Regions from separate parts of the Paenibacillus sp. JT22N7 genome, predicted to be linked through region 2. Evidence: a T-box and tRNA genes for the amino acid it is inferred to sense, from the RefSeq annotation. Region 2 holds a T-box; the other regions hold tRNA genes.
What was found. A T-box is a leader RNA that pairs with one kind of tRNA and senses whether it is charged. The one in region 2 lies ahead of leuS (leucine--tRNA ligase), so its partner is inferred to be a tRNA-Leu.

Region 1 (3,972 bases), on a different contig from region 2:
CAAAACCGCTACCATGGTAAGGGTGCATAAGCGAATGCTGCCCCTTGTGGCTCCTTATGTGCGATTAACTTTTTGCCTAAGGAGACTTAACATGTTAAAGCCAGGAAGAAATGATGTATGCCACTGCGGCAGCGGCCGTAAATATAAAAAATGCTGTATCGAGCTTGATCGCGAGGAAGAGCGCCGCTTGGCGGCGGCGCAAGCTTCCGGGGGGTTGCAATCGTACGCGGATATCGAGCGCCTGCTGGATCAAGAGCTCGTGTGGGAAGCACCGTCCTATGGAGAGCTTGCCCGTGAGCTGGCTGGACAAATGAAGGACGGCTACACGCCTGCCCAAATTAGCCTTGCTCTGTTTATGTGGAAAGAGTATACGGATGCGAATAAACCTTCCTTCCGTAAATCCGGCGTTTACTGCGCGGCTTTGGAATATTTGATTTGCGAAATTCAAAGCATTCCAAGCTCGAAAGCCGAGCTTGCCGAGAAGTACAGCGTATCCGTATCTACTCTATCGAAAAAATGCACCGAGCTGACCAGCTTCTTTATGGAGCAATATGCAGAGCTGCAAGCGGAGCAGCCTGAAGCTGCAGCCGCTGGCGATGCTGAGCGCGCGGAGCAGGCGCAGCAGGAAGAGCTTGTGAAGGCTTAAGCAAGGGCCCCCGGATTTCGGCTTAAGCAGCCAGCTGTTTCACTTCTAGCTACGGATCGTCTATTGCAGCAAAAGAGCCCGCCGCCTTCACATGAAAGTGAAAGCAGCAGGCTCTTTTCGTTTGTTTTTTTCCTGTGCATAGCTCTAGTTAATTGCTAGCGTTATTTGATGCTATTGCAGCCACACCTTGGTCTCGCCACCGTCGCTCGAGTATTCAATATACTCCGGGAACGCTTCTATAATAATGTATTCCGGATCGTGAGGTCCATCAAACCACTGCTTAAAGTTTTCATTCCATAGCTTCTCACGCAGCTTGTCGTCCGCACATAACTCGGCACGAGCCTGAATTTGAACAATATCGGTAGATGGCTTGCCATCGTATCCGACAAGAATGTGAACATTCGGGTTAGCCCGCAGCTCATCAACCTTGCTCGTATCGCGATTTGTCGCCAAATATAAGTTAAGTCCATCATGGAAAAGTGCCATATAACGCACCATCGGCTTATCGCCATTTACGGTAGCAAACGAGCAAACATGGTTCGCTTGCAGCACATCAATAATTTCCTGCTCCAATTGTTTTGTTGTATTCGGCATCGGTATCTCTCCTTTAAAGGTTCATCTTTTGCCAGACTTTCTGGCATCGCGCTTGCCATAGATTACCCCTTTTGCCGTTTTTTTAATCGGAGCTCTGTTTTGGCATGGCACCGTTAGATAAGCTGCTTTTCTTTAGCCTCCAACCAGCGCCAGCCGTATAGCAAACGTGCAGAAAACGTACATCAATCGTAAAGCAGACGCATGAATACGCCTGCTTGTTTTTAATCAAGAATATTTATGTTTTACTATTATTTATATTTCAACGACATCATTTGCCGTGAAGCGGTAAGGCTTCTTGGAATGCCGATTCGCATAGGAAGAAGCGACAATTGCTTCCGGTTTCAGACGAGCTTTCATCCCCATAGCTTCCACACGCAGTACCATTTCCGCCACATAGGCAGCTGTCTTGCTGACAGCCGGATCGGTTCCGGCATCGACGTCAATATACGCTTCAAAGGACGCGCCCTTGTAAACAAAAGGAAGCACAATATCCTCCATTTGCGCCCTGCGTTCGCCACCGAAAAACAGCGCTACCTCCTCGCTATATGACGTCTCCAGCGACAGCTTCTCCTTAATGGATTTCAGTTCCCGCGGAATGACGACCTGCCGATAGCAGGCCCATGCCCCTTTGCCCTCACGCTGGATAACGACGCCGGTAATCATCGTCGTATGTCCTGCATGCACCTGGCAGTCGGTACCGATCATGAAATTGTAATTTGCATGTGGATCAAGCGACATAAAACGGACAATGCGATCATGCACCTGCTCCAGATTTAGGCGTCTTTCCGATACATTGTGAAACTCCATGTCGTGAATCAATTGAAGATGTTTTCTTATTTTCATCATCGTCACCTGTAAAGCAATTAGGCTTCTTCCCTTCTTTAGTTGGATTAGTGTGCTTCAAGGGACTCGAACCCTTAGTTGTCCAATGAACAGCGGATTTTAAGTCCGCCGCGTCTGCCAATTCCGCCAGAAGCACAAAGTGATGGTGACGCATGGGGGATTCGAACCCGCCGTATCCACGAGTGAAAGTCGTGTGGCTTAGCCGCTTGCCGAATGCGCCTTAATTAAATAATCGCTTTTTAAAACAAGGGGCGCGGGTATCGAACCCGCCTCATTCGGATTTGGACTCCGAATCGCCTGCCTTGGACATGTCCCCCTCTATCGAATTGGCTGCCCCTCTTGGAATCGAACCAAGACGCACGGTGTCAAAGACCGTTGCCCTACCGTTAGGCGAAGGGGCATTATTGGGGAGATTAACCGGACTCGAACCGGTACTTATCAGGACCACAACCTGACGTGTTTGCCTTTTCACCATAATCTCCATGGTGACGCATGGGGGATTCGAACCCGCCGCATCCACGAGTGAAAGTCGTGTGGCTTAGCCGCTTGCCGAATGCGCCTTAATTAAATTACTACTGAATCAAACCAAAAAAGGAACGTTTGTTCTTGTTTTTGCAATAAAAAAACTACTTTCTCCCTCTCGGCTCCGCCTTGCCTCCTCGACTTCAGCCTACTTCAGCTAAGTTACGAGAAAACACAAACGGACCACTCACCAAGGGTGCAAGTAGTCTTCACGTATACAGATAATGAATCATCGGAATTATTCTACCCCGTGCTTCAAGATCAGGCTGCCGCTTCTCCCCCTTTGTTCAGGATGGAGCAGTCCGGCTGCGATACGCAAAAACAACGAATATTCGGTTCGATGCAGGCAACATGTAGGTTTTCATTCATCTCTTCTAAAGCTGGATGCTGCTGTTCATCCGCCTGATGCTTAACTGTTCCGCTCTGCACTTGCTCATACTGATGTAAATCAAGCTCCGCTTGCCAATTCATAAGCTGTTCTGCTGTGTTTTTCATTTCCTGCACCTTCCTTTCCTCTTCGTTATTGGTCTCGCCATGGAATCGGCTTACCGATCACGCATTTCACTTCAATGCTTTAACGCTTTAATTCATGTTCGACTTGATGCTTCTCATACTAGCATATCGACTTTTAACAAGTCAACCCTTTTTATTTCAAAAAATGAAAATAGTTTATATTATTGATTTTATTACCTTATATTCATGAATGACACACGGAAAATCGAATCATTTTTCGTTAATGAATGATTTTCTCCATCTGAAATATTCCTTTAGCAAATAAAAAAAAGGACTACTGCTCAGCGGCAGTAGTCCTTCATCTCCCCTTCAATAGCCTACCCATCCAGGGGCTCAGGCGAATACCTGGTTCCCTTCCGGTTGGCGTCGAAAGCATATAGGAGAAAGGCTGCTGCACGGGCTGTTCGCATTTTCGGCCTGCACAAAAAGATGGCTGCTCTGTTCAGAGCCCCACGGTTGTTCAAGCTTGCTATCATGATTGAATAATAAAATGGTTAACATGTGCCGTGCACTTCCTTTCCTTCGATTGATTATGTTAAATGGATTAAGTTAATATGGAGTCAACAACATCCGTTAATATTGCATTTAATCCTCGTCAATTGTTTCCCATCTTATAGCAAATAATCCTATGCTGTCAACAGTAAATATTTATTCGACTGTAGAAAGGATATCCGCTGCTTACAGGGTATATTCAACGAAACCGCAAGTAAACTGCCGCAATCGAACGACAAAACGCATTTCACAAAAAAATATAAGGCATTCTATAGGTGTTCAGCTGATTCGTTTTTATATCGGAAAAGTTTTTTGCAACCTTTTTGGTCATGTCTCGTCTGATACGGTATAAACGGCAACAA
Region 2 (3,972 bases):
TCACGCCATTCTCCCAGCCGCCGGAGCTGGATGAGACGCTCGCGCTGCGAGGCTACGACAAAATAGATCCTGTCTATGTCAAGACGGCGCCCCTTGCTCAAATGCGAGAACCGGCTGGCGGGCTGGACGTTCGCATAGACACTTTTTTAAGTGAAGCTTGGCTGGAAGCCTATATGTCGATGGCGAAGCATACCGATGATGAGCGGGAGACGCTTAAAAAAATGTTCGCATCACCGCCGTTTCAGACGGGCTTTGCTGTGCTTTATGTAGAGGGAGTGCCCGCGGCTTGCGGTATTGGCGTGATGGAGCGAGGATATATCGGTCTGTATGCCGTCGTGACCTCACCAGTTTTTCGCAGGCGTGGATTTGGCGAGCAGCTTCTGCTGCATATTTTGCAGTGGGGCAAGGAGAATGGGGCGGAGCACAGCTATTTGCTCGTTACGCATGCCAATGATGCGGCTAACCGCTTGTATGACAAGCTAGGCTTTACGCTGCAATATAACTACTGGTATCGGGCGAAAAAATTACCGGCGTCCCATTAACCCGGGCGAAGTGGAGGGGCGATTACGTTGAAGCAGGCAGGCGGAAAATTCGATTCCTTTACTCAAAAAGTGACAGCCGTTCTTATTTTCGTTTATACGATATGGCTCATTTATGCAATGTTTTTTGGCTTTGGCCGGCAGGCGAGAAGCGGTGCGGAGCTGCGATATAATGTCATTCCTTTTTCAACCATCAAGCTTTATGTAACGAACTTTCATCATATGCCCTTTATCGATTGGATCATTAATATGGGCGGTAATATTGTCGTATTTGTACCCTTTGGCTTGGCGCTTCCGATTGTTTTTCGCTGGCGGCTGGGCAAGGTGCTGCTGTCGTTTGTGCTGTTTATTACGCTGCTGGAAGTGCTGCAAATGCTTACGAGGCGCGGCAGCTTCGACATTGATGATATTCTCATGAACAGCGCAGCTGTTGTTCTTGGCTATGGCATTGTTTTCTGGTTTCGGAAGCTGGCAGTTGGCAAAAGAGGCATTCAAAGAACCTATTGATGATTCCATTCTATCGGGGGACATCAGGGGACAGAAACAGCGCCCCGGACTCTCTTAATAAGAGAAGGCCGGGGCGCTGTTTATTTTTATTCGAAAATCAAGCCCATTAAGTCTTCCTTCGTTACTTTGCCGAAATAATAGCTTAAATCGATCTCGCCGAGCAGCTTGCCGAGTGCAGCAGCTTCATAACGCTGACCGATGAGCTGCTTGGCAAATTCGCTGCTCTCGCCACGACCGAAGAAATCGCCATATACGGCGGCATCTGCAATAAGACCTTCCTCAACTTGCAGACGTACATCGAACGTTCCAGCTCCTTCGATCCGCTTCGTCTGGCGCATATTGAATGCTGGAGATCGGCCATAATTCCAATCCCAGCTGCGATAGCGCGTTTGTGCCAGCTCGCGGACATCCGCCCATTGCGCCTCGGACAGCTCGTAGTAAGGGATTTCTTCACTGCCTTCAAAAATGGAAGCAAGCACGCTTTGGCGGAATTCCTCAATTGTAATCGGCTCTGCCAGAAACTCGGAAATGTTGGCTACGCGGCTGCGAATCGATTTTGTCGCTTTCGACACGTATTTTTCAGGATTCGCTTTCAAAGCCGATACGACATTTTCAATTTCGGAATCAAACAGCAAGGTGCCATGACTGAACATTCTGCCGCGTCCTGAAAATTGTGCGTTGCCGGAAATTTTACGTTCGCCTACTTGAATATCGTTGCGGCCCGTAAGCTCAGCCTGAACGCCAAGCGCGGCTAGTGCTTTCACGACCGGCTCGGTAAATTTCTTGAAGTTATGGAAGGATTGGCCGTCGTCGCTCATGATGAAGCTGAAATTCAAATTCCCTTCGTCATGATATACGGCTCCGCCGCCAGACAGCCGGCGCACGACATGGATGTTGTTTTCCTCTACGTAGCGCAGGTTGATTTCTTCCAGCGTATTTTGGTTTTTGCCAATAATAATGGAAGGCTCATTAATATAAAACAGTAAATAATCGTCCTCCGGCGGCAGCGACCGTAAAATATATTCTTCTAGCGCCAAATTAAGCGCAGGGTCTGTTATATGGTTGTTGCTTACAAAACGCATCATAACGATTCCTCCGAAAATAGTAATGGGATGCAAAAGCTTGCTGCTCCTATTATACCCCTCCTTGGGGCAAATGCCATGGATAAATGAGAGCGGCTTTTTCACCCGCAAGGAGAAAGGCGGTTCCTCGCAAAAAATGACTGACGTTTACGCATCGTTCATCTAAGCATGCAAGAAGTGAGTGTATTGGGATAAAAAGGGAGCAACTTAGAGGCTTGTCCCTTGACATCGCGTCAAAGCTTCATTATAATCGGAACTAATTCTTAAAATGTCACATATGGCGTTGATAAGGAACAGTAGTATCGCGGGGCATGGCTTAGAGAGCCGGCGGATGGTGCAAGCCGGACCTGCAGCGATATGAATCTCACCTTGGAGCTGTGCGCGCAAGCGTACCGTAAGGCCTGCGTTAAAGGCAACAAGTGAGCACTCGGCAAAGCATGTCCGGGGGCTAACTAGGGTGGTACCACGGGAGACAGCTCTCGTCCCTAGCGATCATACGCTAGGGGCGGGAGCTTTTTTGCATGGAGCCGCTGAAATTTTGCTTTACCAAGCTTAAGGAGGAAACATTCATGAGTCAAGATCAGCAACCGCAAGGCTATAATCCGCTGATAGTAGAGCCGAAATGGCAAAAATATTGGGATGAGAACAAGACGTTCGCTACGAAGGAAGAAGCGGGCAAACCGAAATTTTATGCACTCGATATGTTCCCTTATCCATCCGGTTCAGGCCTGCACGTCGGTCATCCGGAAGGTTATACGGCAACGGATATCGTGTCGCGTTACAAGCGTCTGCGCGGCTTTAACGTCCTGCACCCGATGGGTTGGGATGCATTTGGCCTTCCTGCAGAGCAGCATGCACTGGATACAGGGCAGCATCCGCGTGAAATTACATTTAAAAATATCGACAACTTCCGCCGTCAAATCAAATCGCTCGGCTTTTCCTACGATTGGGATCGCGAGTTTAGTACGACTGACCCGGATTATTATAAATGGACGCAGTGGATTTTCATCCAGCTGTACAACAAAGGCCTTGCATATGTTGCTGAAGTTCCAGTTAACTGGTGCGAAGCGCTGGGAACTGTGCTTGCCAACGAAGAAGTCATTGACGGACTAAGCGAACGCGGAAATCATCCGGTTGTACGCAAGCCAATGCGCCAATGGGTACTGAAAATTACCGAATATGCGGAGCGCCTGCTGGAGGATCTGGAGGAGCTTGATTGGACGGAAAGCATCAAGGATATGCAGCGCAACTGGATCGGCAAGTCTACAGGCGCCGAAGTGACGTTTGCTATTGAGGGCCATGACGCGAACCTTGTCGTGTTTACGACGCGTCCGGATACTTTGTTCGGCGCCACTTATTGCGTGCTTGCGCCTGAGCATGAGCTGGTTGCCCAAATTACGACAGCGGAACAAAAGGCGGCTATTGAGGCTTACCAGCTGACAGCTTCCCGCAAGAGCGATTTGGAGCGTACTGATCTGGCGAAGGAAAAATCCGGCGTATTCACGGGTGCGTATGCGATTAACCCGGTCAATGGCGAGAAAACGCCAATCTGGATTGCCGATTATGTACTGGCAGGCTACGGTACAGGTGCGATTATGGCGGTTCCAGGCCATGATACGCGCGACTGGGAATTTGCCACACAGTTCGAATTGCCGATTGTGGAGGTCGTGCAAGGCGGAGATATTTCCAAAGAAGCCTATACTGGCGACGGTGCCCACGTAAATTCCGATTTGCTGAACGGGCTTAATAATGAAGAAGCGATTGCGAAAATGATCAGCTTCCTTGAAGAAAAAGGCAGCGGCCATGGCAAAGTGACGTACCGTCTGCGCGATTGGCTGTTCAGC
Region 3 (3,972 bases), on a different contig from region 2:
GTCCGCGAGACTCCGTGCGTACTTCCGCGATTGTAACAACCTTGTAATAATAGTCCTTCAGAAAACGCTTGAACAGCAGCGAGCCGTGTGCATCCATGGCCGCATCGAGCACAGCCGCATGCGTCTCCATCGTCAGGCAGGCATAACGTGACTGAGCCATGCCAAGTGCCATGCCGATTTTATTGCCGGCCGTATTCCAGCCGCTATAGCCAAGCAGGCTGCCCGTGTATTTGCTGCCTAGCAGCGCCGTCGTAACAGCCGCATTTGCCGCGCCGCCGCCTGTAAAATCAATCACAATCGTCGGCCGCATATTCGCCGCATTTTCAGCCTCACGGCTCACCGCATTTCCCGCTTGGTCAACCGCGGTAATCGCAATGATTTCTATATCGCTCTCGATGCCTTCGCAGCTGTCCACCGCTTCCCCGCCCACAATATCGATATGGCGCAGCAGGTTTTGATGAACATCCATATATTCATAGGGATTCACAATCGCCCGGCCATCCGGGCCAAAATATCGGATTGCAAAGCGCGGCTTGAAGTTCACACAATATAGTTTTTTCGCCATGCGAGCCAGCAAGGAATGTCCTAATCCATCAGCATCCGGCAAAATAATAGCCCGCTCTGGGTTTTGTCCATCCGCGCCGCCAAGCCACTCATTAATCCGATTTTCCACAAAAGCGATCTCATTCGCCTGAATCCCGTCAATATAGGCATCGTCAACGCCAATGGCGACAAAATCAATATAGCCCTCCCTTGCGAGCTGATCCAGCATGTAATACGTCGTCGTCAATTTATGGCGCTTCGCATTATAATATTGCTCCTTATCCACGTAGACGGTATCAGGGAAGCTCGTTCCATCCGGCTGAATATCGTAGCCATTCAAAATAGCCAGCAGCTCCGTCTCCTGCTTACGCGGCTTTTGCATGAGCGTACGCGTCTCGGTATAGGCTGGCATCGCCAGACCGTCTACGAAGACGGTAGAGGCAAGCCGCATAATCGTATCGAGCACATAAATAGGCTTATACGGATAAGCCTGCTTGACCTCGCGAATAACATCAAGCAGCTCAGTCGTCTGCGAGTCATATGCAGGATATGTACCTTCAGCAGTAGCGCGCAAGCGCCTGCTCCCAATAAGCCCGCCATACACAAGCATATCCAGAGAAATTATAAAACCGTCCACCTTGGAAGCATGATGAAAAATAAAACGGCGAATATGCTCCGGCTTGCCGAACGTCGGGCCAGAGGTACCGGTCACAAGCGTTCCGTCTGTCGTCATGTGGGAATCGAGGCGGTTGCGAATATCTCCTACTGGCGGCACAATTACTTGAATACCAGCGGCTTTGCCTTGCAAAATAATATCGTCCAAATTCGCTGGACGGTCGTCGAGCGGAATGTATAATACTTTTTTCATTTCAATCACTCCATGAAGTAAGGGTAGGCACTTCTCATTGAAATATCTTGTACCTTCACTTATGTAGGTAACCTTTTCGTTAGAATAACAACCATAAAAATATTTTAATTCTTCAGTACAGTTCTCAATCGCCTTGAGAGGACACTTGAAAACCCGCATCTGAAAGTGCGGCTGCTCCAAAAAGTAGAAGAGCGCGCGCCTTTTGCTGCGTTTGAACAGCCATCTGATGTTAATGTGAATGAGATAATCGTCAGGCCTAAGGCAAGCTTAGCTTAAGTCAAGCCATTTTTAAATTTAACTTAGGGCGTGTATGCAACGAAAGCGAGCCAGATTAGGATAGAAGCCAGCATCAATTATATTCCTTCTATATAATGGGAATGTCACAGCTCATAAATGTGAACATATGTGCCAAAAGGCTGTTCTATGTTCTTCGTAACAGGGGGTAACCCGTTACCCCATCATAAAGATAAAATTGGCGGACTCAGGAGCCGCTATTTTAACAAAATCATGTTTAAGACATAGTCTGCGGACTCAGGAGCCGCTAATGCGCAGCAAATAGCCATTTTGACGGGATAATGAGAGCGATAACGGTTTTCCTGTCCGCTTACGGCATGAAATCGATTTAAAAGCCAGAATAGCGGAACCTCAGTCCTCCAAAAAAAAGAAGTGAATGTCCCTCGTTTCCTGGCCTCACCAACAATCACAGACTGCGGTTCCCCTGCCCTTGTCAGATGAAATTGCTTTCGAATATGCACTATGCAAGGTGCAGCAGACCGATTCCAGCTTGCTTACACATCCCCTAAATAACTGTAAAATAAAAAGAAGCCTTGAATATCAAGGCTTCTGGAAGTTTTAAGTTATGGTGCGGTAGACAGGATTTGAACCTGCACGTCCATTGGACACTACCCCCTCAAGATAGCGTGTCTGCCGTTCCACCACTACCGCACATTTAGGGAAGTCTTACAAGAAAAGATGGTGAGTCATGTAGGATTCGAACCTACGACACCCTGATTAAAAGTCAGGTGCTCTACCAGCTGAGCTAATGACTCGCACTAACAAAAAAATAAATGGTGACCCGTAGGGGACTCGAACCCCTGTTACCTCCGTGAAAGGGAGGTGTCTTAACCACTTGACCAACGGGCCTTAAATGTCGCACACTGTGATATTAGGCGTAAAAAAAAGACCGGCATGTTGAACGGCCTTCCGTTACAATCACTTTTGAGAAAAAATATGGCGGAGAGAAAGGGATTCGAACCCTTGCGGCTGTTACACCCTAACGCTTTAGCAAAGCGCCCCCTTCGGCCTCTTGGGTACCTCTCCATGTGTGGCTCCCCGAACAGGACTCGAACCTGTGACAACTCGATTAACAGTCGAGTGCTCTACCAACTGAGCTATCAGGGAATATTTTGTTTTTTCTCAGTGTTGCCTGTGAACCGCGGCGACAAGTAATAATTTATCATGTATCTGAATTTAAGTCAAGCGTTTTTAAAAATAATTTTCCACGACATTTTCCGCACGCATATTTTGCAGGATTTATCCGCCTTTTTCGCATGTATTCCATCCCGCATTCCTTGCATACAAGCTTGTACCGAAATGGCTCTACACGGCGCTCCGGCAGCGATTGGCAGTACCTCGAACCGCCCACCTGAGCAAGCAGCCGCTTAAAATCCTCATCCCGGTGACGATAGCCTCTTTTCAAAATATGTAGATGATAATGGCACAGCTCATGCTTAATTATTTTTTCTGTTTCGTCCACTCCGAACGTCGATAGTTGATAAGGGCTAATTTCAATATTATGCGACTTCATAAAATATCGTCCGCCCGTTGCCTTCAAACGACCGTTAAAAGTTGCCAGATGTTTGAATGGCCGTCCAAAGCTTTCCAAGGACACCCGCTCCACCCATTGCTGAAGCTCCTCGTCTTTCATCGTCTGCACCATAAATCTTGATTCTCCCTTGTTCATTTGTTCTCTTGCACTCTAGTTTGCCAAATAAAATAACAACCGTAAAGAGGGCCAAAAAAGTGCAGCAAATTCCGACTCGTTTTTCTGGCATTTTTGCAGCCCATACGCTACACTGTCAAGTAGTGATGCACTTTTATGGCACAGCAGCAATAAACAGCTGCATGATGCAGCGAATGTTTTGAGGGGAGAATCCAATCATCTTATGCCAACGATGCGTTTTGTACTAATGAAAAACAATGATCAGGTCTTCTTTGTAGAAATGCCTGATACGCATGCCTATCAATTAAGCGCCCTTAACTTGCGCCTGCACAAGGAGCTGGACAAGCTTACTGCTGAGCAGGTGCCTGCGCTTCCATATGCGATTGCTGAATGTGACCGCGTAGAGCTCCATGACAGCTCGATTCGCATTGCTTCGGGCTTAGACTACATTAACGAGTTGGAACGCGAATTTGCGGCTGTTAAAGAGTCTGCTTACCCGCTTATTGCGCTGCTCACGGAAATTCGTGCGCTGCAAGCTCAGCTTGAGCAATGGTACGAAGATGAAATCGGCTAAATAGGACCTGCACGGACATTCGCCCTTCCCCATATGGTAGTAATA

Region 1: it has a tRNA-Leu gene. The T-box ahead of leuS (leucine--tRNA ligase) is inferred to sense a tRNA for this amino acid. The anticodon was not compared.
Region 3: it has a tRNA-Leu gene. The T-box ahead of leuS (leucine--tRNA ligase) is inferred to sense a tRNA for this amino acid. The anticodon was not compared.

The regions. Positions count from the first base shown of each region.
Region 1 is NZ_JBXENY010000002.1:663,417-667,388, reverse strand. Features, by position in the region: gene AC50Y5_RS07685 (SEC-C metal-binding domain-containing protein) at 92-646, shown strand; gene AC50Y5_RS07680 (pyridoxamine 5'-phosphate oxidase family protein) at 818-1,240, opposite strand; gene AC50Y5_RS07675 (ribonuclease H-like YkuK family protein) at 1,493-2,086, opposite strand; tRNA gene AC50Y5_RS07670 (tRNA-Leu) at 2,135-2,219, opposite strand; tRNA gene AC50Y5_RS07665 (tRNA-Glu) at 2,227-2,303, opposite strand; tRNA gene AC50Y5_RS07660 (tRNA-Trp) at 2,329-2,401, opposite strand; tRNA gene AC50Y5_RS07655 (tRNA-Gln) at 2,411-2,484, opposite strand; tRNA gene AC50Y5_RS07650 (tRNA-His) at 2,489-2,564, opposite strand; tRNA gene AC50Y5_RS07645 (tRNA-Glu) at 2,567-2,643, opposite strand; gene AC50Y5_RS07640 (hypothetical protein) at 2,867-3,100, opposite strand.
Region 2 is NZ_JBXENY010000001.1:665,748-669,719, forward strand. Features, by position in the region: gene AC50Y5_RS02945 (GNAT family N-acetyltransferase) at 1-542, shown strand, start outside; gene AC50Y5_RS02950 (VanZ family protein) at 570-1,046, shown strand; gene lplA (lipoate--protein ligase) at 1,133-2,128, opposite strand; T-box leader at 2,403-2,618, shown strand; gene leuS (leucine--tRNA ligase) at 2,698-3,972, shown strand, end outside.
Region 3 is NZ_JBXENY010000002.1:657,075-661,046, reverse strand. Features, by position in the region: gene AC50Y5_RS07625 (DUF4127 family protein) at 1-1,411, opposite strand, end outside; tRNA gene AC50Y5_RS07620 (tRNA-Leu) at 2,272-2,356, opposite strand; tRNA gene AC50Y5_RS07615 (tRNA-Lys) at 2,385-2,460, opposite strand; tRNA gene AC50Y5_RS07610 (tRNA-Glu) at 2,480-2,554, opposite strand; tRNA gene AC50Y5_RS07605 (tRNA-Ser) at 2,643-2,731, opposite strand; tRNA gene AC50Y5_RS07600 (tRNA-Asn) at 2,737-2,812, opposite strand; gene AC50Y5_RS07595 (SprT family protein) at 2,868-3,350, opposite strand; gene AC50Y5_RS07590 (hypothetical protein) at 3,577-3,927, shown strand.